Regions from separate parts of the Pseudomonas cannabina genome, predicted to be linked through region 1. Evidence: riboswitches for the same ligand, from Rfam matches in the RefSeq annotation. Region 1 holds a riboswitch; the other holds the start of a gene.
What was found. A riboswitch is a leader RNA that binds a small molecule or an ion and turns the genes downstream of it on or off. The one in region 1 is predicted to bind cobalamin.
Positions count from the first base shown of each region.

Region 2: linked by a shared signal. The riboswitch ahead of cobO (cob(I)yrinic acid a,c-diamide adenosyltransferase) and the one ahead of cobW (cobalamin biosynthesis protein CobW) in region 1 are both predicted to bind cobalamin.

Region 1 is NZ_FNKU01000001.1:1,484,997-1,489,391, reverse strand. Features, by position in the region: gene cobN (cobaltochelatase subunit CobN) at 1-1,188, opposite strand, end outside; gene cobW (cobalamin biosynthesis protein CobW) at 1,192-2,256, opposite strand; cobalamin riboswitch at 2,371-2,593, opposite strand; cobalamin riboswitch at 2,652-2,864, shown strand; gene BLT55_RS07050 (CbtB domain-containing protein) at 2,961-3,146, shown strand; gene BLT55_RS07045 (CbtA family protein) at 3,157-3,894, shown strand; gene BLT55_RS07040 (cobalamin biosynthesis protein) at 3,872-4,321, shown strand; gene cobM (precorrin-4 C(11)-methyltransferase) at 4,357-4,395, shown strand, end outside.
Region 2 is NZ_FNKU01000001.1:3,009,804-3,014,198, forward strand. Features, by position in the region: gene bluB (5,6-dimethylbenzimidazole synthase) at 1-142, opposite strand, end outside; gene BLT55_RS14160 (cobyrinic acid a,c-diamide synthase CobB) at 139-1,434, opposite strand; gene cobO (cob(I)yrinic acid a,c-diamide adenosyltransferase) at 1,473-2,084, opposite strand; cobalamin riboswitch at 2,176-2,389, opposite strand; gene BLT55_RS14170 (PQQ-dependent sugar dehydrogenase) at 2,512-3,840, shown strand; gene BLT55_RS14180 (C40 family peptidase) at 4,331-4,395, opposite strand, start outside.

The sequences.
Region 1 (4,395 bases):
CCCATTGCCGATCCGCCCATCGCGGGTCGGGTAATTGGCGAGAATCAGTGCCACACGTTTGTCGGCATTGGGCAGCCGCGCCAGTTCGATCCAGCGCCGCGCCAGCTGCGCGACGAAATCCATGCGGTCCGGCTGGGCGCGGTAGCACACCACGTCCGACTGGCTGCGTTCGCTACGCCAGGCCAGATCCTTGAAGCTGATCGGTCGGCTGATAATCCGCCCGTCCAGTTCCGGCAAGGCAATGTGCATCGCCAGATCACGCGCGCCGAGGCCCTGCTCGCTGGCCTCCCACGCGGGTTCGTTGTCTTGGGCACAGATCGCCTGAATCACCGGCACATTGCGCCGAAACGGCCGCAAATGCGGCGCTTCCGGGCTCGACTGGGCGAAACCGGTGGTGTTGAGGATCAGCTCGGCATCGGCTTCATCCAGCCAGTTTTCCACCTGAACAAAGCAGGCGGGCTCCTTGAGACTGGCGACTGCGATGGGCAGCGGGTTGATGCCCTGCGCCTGTAAGCGAGTACAGAATTCGTCGATGAAACCGGTGTTGGCGGCCTGCAGGTGCGAGCGATAGAACAGCAGCGCGACCACCGGCTGTTCCGCGTGCCAGTCGGCCTGCCAATCCGGCAAGCTGGCCGTGGCTCGTTGCGGGTGATAAACCGCGGTGCGCGGCAACGGCCGGGGTTCGGCCCACGGATAATCACGGCCCAGCCACTGACTGGCCATGCAGCGATACAAATCCAGTGCGTTCTGCAAACCGCCCTGACGCAGGAATTGCCAGAGCCGGTCGCGCTCGGTGGCCGGCACAGTGCTCAGGTCACTCAGCTCCGGGTCCGGGCGGTCATCACCCGGCACCAGAATGACCTGTACGCCACGCGCGGCCAGCTCCATCAAGCGCTCGACGCCGTAGCGCCAGTAGCCAATGCCGCCGTGCAGGGAAATCAGAATGACTTTGGCATGGCGCAGCACCTCATCGACATACAGATCGACCGAGGCGTGATTCTGCACCTGCATCGGGTTGGCCAGACGCAGGCTGGGGTAATCCTCGGGCAGCTGCTGAGCAGCTTCGGCCAGCAGCGCCAGGCTCGAATCGCCACTGCAGAGAATCACCAGCTCGGCGGGCGTCTGTCCCAGGTCGGCGATGTTATCGTCCGGTACAAAACCGCCGGGCTGGGTTCTCAGTAAATGCATGGGTCAGCCGGCAATCGCAGCGTTGAGCTGAGTTTGCAGTGCCACGGCGTCCAACTCCTGGCCAATCAGCACCAGATGCGTGGCACGCACTTCATCGGCACGCCAGGCGCGGTCAAAATGCTTGTCGAAACGCGTGCCCACGCCTTGAATCAGCAGGCGCATCGGTTTGCCCGGAATCGCAGCAAAGCCTTTCACGCGCAGAATGCCGTGTTGCACGACTAATTGATTCAGCGCATCGAGCAGCACTTTTTCATCGGCCTGAGGCAGTGTCAGGGAAATCGAATCGAACGCGTCGTGATCATGGTCATCAGCATCGTCGCCTTCATGATGATCGTGATGAGTCTTGCGGGCGTCGATGTGCAGCTCGGATTCGGCACCAACGCCCAGCAGGACGCTGATCGGCAAGCGGCCGCTGCTGGCTTCGACCACTTTGACGGCTGGCGGCAACTCTTCGGCCACTTCGGCACGCACTGCGGCCAGCCCCTCAGCGTCGATCATGTCGGCTTTGTTGAGGATCACCAGATCGGCGCTGGCCAGTTGATCGGCAAACAGCTCGTGCAGCGGCGATTCATGGTCCAGATTAGGGTCCAGTTTGCGCTGTGCATCGACCTGATCCGGGAACGCAGCGAAAGTACCGGCCAATACGGCCGGGCTGTCGACCACGGTGATGACGGCGTCGACGGTGCAGGCGTTGCGGATTTCCGGCCACTGGAAGGCTTGCACCAGCGGCTTGGGCAGGGCCAGCCCCGAGGTTTCGATCAGGATGTGGTCCAGATCGCCACGACGGGCGACCAGTTCACGCATCACCGGAAAGAACTCTTCCTGTACGGTGCAGCACAGGCAGCCGTTGGCCAGTTCGTACACGCGGCCGCTGGCTTCTTCTTCGGTGCAGCCGATGGTGCATTGCTTGAGGATTTCACCGTCGATGCCCAACTCGCCGAATTCGTTGACGATCACCGCGATGCGCCGCCCTTCGGCGTTGTCGAGCATGTGCCGCAGCAGCGTGGTCTTGCCCGAGCCGAGAAAGCCGGTGACGATGGTAACGGGAAGCTTGGCCAGTGTTTTCATCAGGTGCCCTTTGGCAATGCGGCGGGCAAACAGGACGGGAACCGCGTGCAGGCACAGGGTTCGGATCGCCACCGGATCACCCCGCCCGGTTGTAGTGGGAATTCGCAGGCTTTTCAGTCAGCCCGGTTCGAGGCAGGTCTCCTGGCTCACGGCAGCGTGTGGCGGGCGTTGAACACCTCGCCGACACACATTCATCGCGCCTTCCCGCCGCAGCAGTGGCTGTGCAATGAACATGACCGTTTACAGTTGCGGGGGCAGCTGCGGCATGTACCGCATTCCCGTCTTAGCTCCATATGTAACGTTTTACGAATGGAGAACCTCGAGCCGGCAAGGCTACGCAGTGACCGCAGACAGGTCAATCGTTCAGATTGACGATGCCCAGTCGCCCATGCTCTCCTGTGCGCCTGATTTCGGGTGCCCCTCACGGGGTGAAACGGGAAACCGGTGCGCTCAAGCTTTGAGCAAGTCCGGTGCTGCCCCCGCAACGGTAAGCGAGAGAAGGTCTGATCCACTGTGCCACGGCATGGGAAGGTGACCTTGCAGGCCTGAACACACCACTGTTCAAGCCCCTCGCGAGCCCGGAGACCGGCCCGATATTTTTTCAATGACACACCCGCGGTGGGCGGGCGCAGTCGAAACCTCTGACGTTCGTCAGTGGGTTCGCGTGCGCATGGCCCACTTGCCACTACTCAAGAGGGAACGCCATGTCCACCATCAGCAGCAGCCAGACGGCCGTCACCAGCGCCACCCAGACCCAACGACTGACCGCCGCGATCAGCGCCGCCGTGCTGGGTGCGTGTCTGGTCTATTTCGCCGGGTTCTCGCACATTGCCGCCGTGCACAATGCGGCACACGACACCCGTCACAGCGCCGCATTCCCTTGCCATTGAGGACAATACAATGTTCAAGCGAATCGCCCAGACAGCCGGTTTCACCGGCCTGCTTGCAGCCCTGCTGCTGACACTGCTGCAAAGCCTGTGGGTCGTCCCGCTGATCCAGCAGGCTGAAACCTATGAAAATGCTTCAGCCGAACAGTTGCACGAGCATGCCGAGGGTGCCGTGGCTGAACACAGCCATGCGCATGACGAAGCGGCTTGGGAGCCCGAAGACGGCTGGCAGCGCGTGCTGTCCACCACCGGTGGCAATCTGGTGGTCGCCGTCGGTTTTGCGCTGATGCTGGCCGGGCTTTACACCCTGCGCTCACCGGACCGCACTGCGCAGGGCGCGTGGTGGGGACTGGCCGGTTTTGCCGTGTTCGTGCTGGCACCGACCCTGGGTCTGCCGCCAGAACTGCCGGGTACCGCTGCTGCGGAGTTGAGTCAGCGTCAGGCATGGTGGATCGGCACTGCCGCATCTACAGCGGTCGGGCTGGCCTTGCTGGTGTTTGGTCAGAACCGCCTGCTGAAAGCACTGGGGCTGGCGATTATGGTCGTGCCACACGTGATTGGCGCGCCGCAACCGCTGGTTCATGAAAGCCTTGCACCTGAGTCGCTGGAATCGCAGTTCATGGTCGCTTCGCTGCTGACCAACGCACTGTTCTGGGTTGCGATGGGCCTGATCAGCGCCTGGCTGTTCCGCAGAGGCGATGCTCAGTTGAACACTGCACACGCACATGATGCCGACCAGCATCAGGCCTGATCCACCGGCCGTTCAACCCGGCGCGCCGCTGGTGGTCGGGCTGGGCTGTCGGCGCGGCTGTTCGGCGGCGACCTTACGCGAGTTGATCGAGAACAATCTTCACGCGATTGATCTGGAGATCGACAGCATCAGCGCGCTGGCATCGATCGACTTGAAGGATCAGGAGCCGGGCCTCATCGAACTGGCCGCGCAACTGTCAGTACCGCTGGTGTTTTTCAACGCAGCGCAACTGGTGGCGTGGGAGCTGCATCTGACGCACCGCTCCGCTCAGGTCTTTCAGACGACGGGTTGTCATGGTGTTGCCGAAGGTTCGGCACTGGCACTGGCCGCGCAATTGGGCGATGGCACGGCGCGACTGGTGATCGAACGGCAAAAAAGCGCGCAGGTGACATTTGCCTTGGCAACCTGCCCGGTTACAGGCGGATAATTGCAGCCCTCGCGCATTCATTTCCGGAGAATTCTTTGACCGTCTATTTCATCGGCGCAGGCCCCGGCGATCCC
Region 2 (4,395 bases), 1.5 Mb from region 1:
GCGCTTGATGCGCGGCTTCCAGCAAACGGGCCAGCAGCTCGGGCGCCACCGTACCGCCGATGAAGTGCCGCATGTCGCGGCGCTCGGCAATGGCTCGGTACACTGCTGCCCGCTCTTCAGGGCTGAACGCTGGCTCGGTCATGGTTTGAACAGCGCCGCGATCGCCTGCGGGCAGGACGGGAAATAGAAATGCACGTAGGAAGCGGTCAGGCGTCCGAGGCGATACACCGCCTCCGCGCCGCGCCCGCCATTGGGGCTGACGCCACGGGCAATCGGTTGCAGCTCGGTGCTGGTCAGCGAATGGTGATAGGTGTGCCCGTGCAGCGTGCCTTCGGGCAGTTCGACCGCTTGCAGCGCCAGCGCTGCCAGACGCTTCTGCATCACCGCTTCACCGGCCAGCAACCCGACCAGCTCGGCGCGTACGCCGTCCACGTCGGTCAGGGCATTGAGCAGGTAAAGCATGCCGCCGCACTCGGCGAGGATCGGTTTGCTGGCGATATGGTGCGCCCTGATCGAGGCCTGCATCGTCAGGTTGGCCGCCAGCGCGACGTGATGCAGCTCCGGGTAGCCGCCCGGCAGGTACAGGCTGTCGGCTTCAGGAAGCTCGCTGTCATGGATCGGCGAGAAAAAGCTCAGCTCGGCCCCCATGTTGCGCAACAGCTCGAGGCTCGCGCCATAGAGAAAAGCGAAGGCTTCGTCACGCGCTACGGCAATGCGCACGCCACGGAGCAGCGGCTCGACCTGAACCGGGTCGGGTGCCGTGAACGTCACGGCAGGCGGCAATGTCACTTCACAGGTGCTGGTCAGCGCCGCGGCAGCCATGTCCAGACGCAGGTCGAGGTCATTCAGCTCGCTGGCCTGTACCAGCCCGAGATGGCGGCTGGGCAACTCGAAACCGACTTCCCGTGACAACGCGCCGTACCAGCGCAGGCCCTCGGTCAGGCTGTTTTCCAGCAGTTGCGCGTGGCGTACCGTGCCGACGCGGTTGGCCAGGACCCCGGCGAACGGCAAGTCCGGCTGATAGCGCGCCAGCCCCAGCGCCAAAGCGCCAAAGGTTTGCGCCATGGCCGTGCCGTCGATCACGCCGAGCACCGGCACGCCGAAGTGCCGCGCGAGATCGGCACTGGACGGTGTGCCGTCGAACAGGCCCATGACGCCTTCGATCAGGATCAGATCCGCTTCGTCGGCCGCTTCCCAAAGCAGGCGCCGACTTTCATCAGCGCCAACCATCCACATGTCCAGTTGGTAAACCGGCGCGCCGCTGGCCCGCTCGAGAATCATCGGATCGAGAAAATCCGGCCCGCACTTGAACACCCGAACCTTGCGGCCCTGATTGCGATGCAGGCGTGCCAGTGCGGCAGTCACCGTGGTTTTGCCTTGCCCGGAGGCTGGCGCGGCGATCAATACCGCCGGACAGTGGCGCGGGGCTCTCATTGGCGGGCTCTCATTGCAGTGCTCTCATGACGAATGACTCACAGCTCGATACCTTTTTGCGCGCGGATACCGGACTGGAACGCATGCTTGACCACGCCGATCTCTGAAACAGTGTCGGCCAGGTCGATCAGTTCAGGCTTGGCACCACGGCCGGTGACCAACACGTGTTGCATCGGCGGACGTGCCTGCAAGTCGGTCAACACCTGTTCCAGGTCGAGGTAGCCATGCTTGAGGGCGATGTTCAATTCGTCGAGCACCACCAGACCGATGCTCGGGTCGCGGAGCATTTCCTGCGACACGGTCCAGGCGGCTTCGGCGGCGGCGATGTCGCGCTGGCGGTCCTGGGTCTCCCAGGTGAAGCCCTCGCCCATCACGTGATAACGCACTTGCTCGGGGAAGCGCCGAAAGAACATTTCTTCCCCGGTGCTGTTGCGGCCTTTGATGAACTGCACCACACCGCACTGCATGTCGTGACCCATGGCCCTGGCGAGCATGCCGAAAGCGGAGCTGCTCTTGCCTTTGCCGTTGCCGGTCAAGACCAGCAGCAGGCCGCACTCGTTGGGCGAACTGGCAATGCGCTCGTCCATCACGGCCTTTTTGCGCTGCATGCGCGCCAGATGACGTTCGTCGCGTTCGGGGGATTCGTTCATGTCGGCTCTCCGCTCGGGGCAGGCGAAAGCACACGGAAGGACAGCACTGGACAGCACGGCAACGGCCTGCACAGAACATCACCCTCTGTGATGCCATTGACTGATTCAGGCCGGTCTCCGGGCTCATGAGCGGGTTACCCCGGCTGTGCGCCTTCCCGTGTCGAAACACAGTGGCACGATGCACAGCCTTGACTCATTTACCGTTGCGGGGGCAGCGCCGGGATCGGATCGGTCGATCCACACCGGCTTCCCTGTTTCACTCTGCCAATCGAGGATTGCAGAGCACCTGAAACAAGCCGCGAAGGGTAGAGGGTTGGGCCGGGAGCGTCAATCGACAGCGCAGGCGTTATGGAACGCGATTGAACCTCGGCGGATCAGCACGCCTCTATCAGTTACAGGACTACGCCTTTGTTTATGGAGATCCAACATGTTCAAACTCAGACCCCACTACGCAGTGCTGCTTCTGGTTGCCGGCGGCCTTGCAGCCTGTGGCGAGTCGTCCAGACTGCAAGTCTCGGACGGAACAGGCCCCTCGCCCCACCTGCCGGAGCCCAACAAGACGTTGATCCCGACCGTCAATATCGCGCCTGCCATCGGCTGGGAAAAAGGCGCCAGACCGGTGGCCGCACCTGGCACCCAAGTGGCTGCCTTCGCTGAAGGCCTGGACCATCCGCGCTGGCTGTACGTGCTGCCCAACGGCGATGTGCTGGTGGCGGAAACCAACTCGCCCGCCAAGCCGGATGACTCCAAGGGCATTCGCGGCTGGGTCATGGAAAAAGTCATGGGCCGAGCGGGCGCTGGCGTACCAAGCGCCAACCGCATTACGTTGCTGCGCGATGTCGACAAGGACGGCGTCGCGGAAACCCGCACCGTGTTCCTGCAGAACCTCAATTCGCCGTTCGGCATGACCCTGGTGGGCAACAAGCTGTATGTCGCTGATACCGACCGCCTGATCAGCTTCCCGTATGAAGCGGGCCAGACGTCGATCAGCGCACAGCCCACCAAAGTGGTCGACCTGCCGGGCGGCACGCTCAATCACCACTGGACCAAGAACGTCATCGCCAGCAAGGACGGCAGCAAGCTGTACGTGACCGTCGGCTCGAACAGCAACGTGGCCGAGAACGGCATGGACAAGGAAGAAGGTCGCGCAGCGATCTGGGAAGTGGACGCCGCCACCGGCAAGCACCGCATCTTCGCGTCGGGCCTGCGCAACCCCAACGGCATGGATTGGGAGCCAAAAACCGGCAAGCTGTGGACGGCCGTCAACGAACGCGACGAGATCGGTAGCGATCTGGTGCCTGACTACGTAACGTCGGTGCAGGATGGCGCTTTCTATGGCTGGCCTTACAGCTATTACGGCCAGCATGTCGACCAGCGTGTGACACCGCAAAACCCGGAACTGGTCGCCAAGGCAATCGCCCCGGATTATGCCGTCGGCCCGCACACGGCCTCACTGGGCCTGGTGTTCGCGGATGGCAAAACATTGGCCGCGCTGTTCAACGAAGGTCTGTTCGTCGGCCAGCACGGCTCATGGAACCGCAAACCGCACAGCGGCTATAAAGTGGTGTTCATCCCGTTCAGCGGTGGCAAACCCAACGGTGCGCCCGTCGACGTGCTGACCGGCTTTCTCAACAAAGACGAAAAAACCATGGGCCGCCCGGTCGGTGTGGTCAACGATCAGCATGGCGGCTTGCTGGTGGCGGATGACGTCGGCAACAAGATCTGGCGCGTGACATCGGCCAAGGCTGCGCAATAACGCCTCAGCGCTCTTCGGTCACACAAGTCTTGATTATCGTGCCTGCGCTCTGCGTAGGCATGCCGTTCTGGACGCTCTGCGTCCGACCTTGAGTGTGCGTCACACAGCGGTTCTGCGATATCAGTGCTGTTTGCTTACGGCTCAAGTCACCTTTTCGCCCCTCGGCGACCTACTTTGATGGGGCCAAAGTAGGCAAAACCCCTTGCTCCGTTTCCGGCCCGACTTCGTCGGGTTCCTTCGCCCTGACACTGATCCGGGGGCAGCTGCAATGGGCCATCCTTGGCCCGGTGCAGCTTGCTCGGCGTCCTGCCTCGCATCCCCCGGATCAGTGTCAGGGCTCAGCCGTCACTTACGTCGCACTCTGCGTCGTCAGTGCCATTGCGATAAAAAAGCGCTTTCTTTCAACTATCGTGCGACGCTCTGCGTCGGCATGCCGTACTGGACGCTCCGCGTCCGATCTTGAGCAGGACCAAGCTGGTCAGCGGGGGCGCTAAGGCCGAATCTGCGCCAGGCTCGCAGGCTGGATCACGCGCTTGGCGTTGAGGTAGGCGCGCT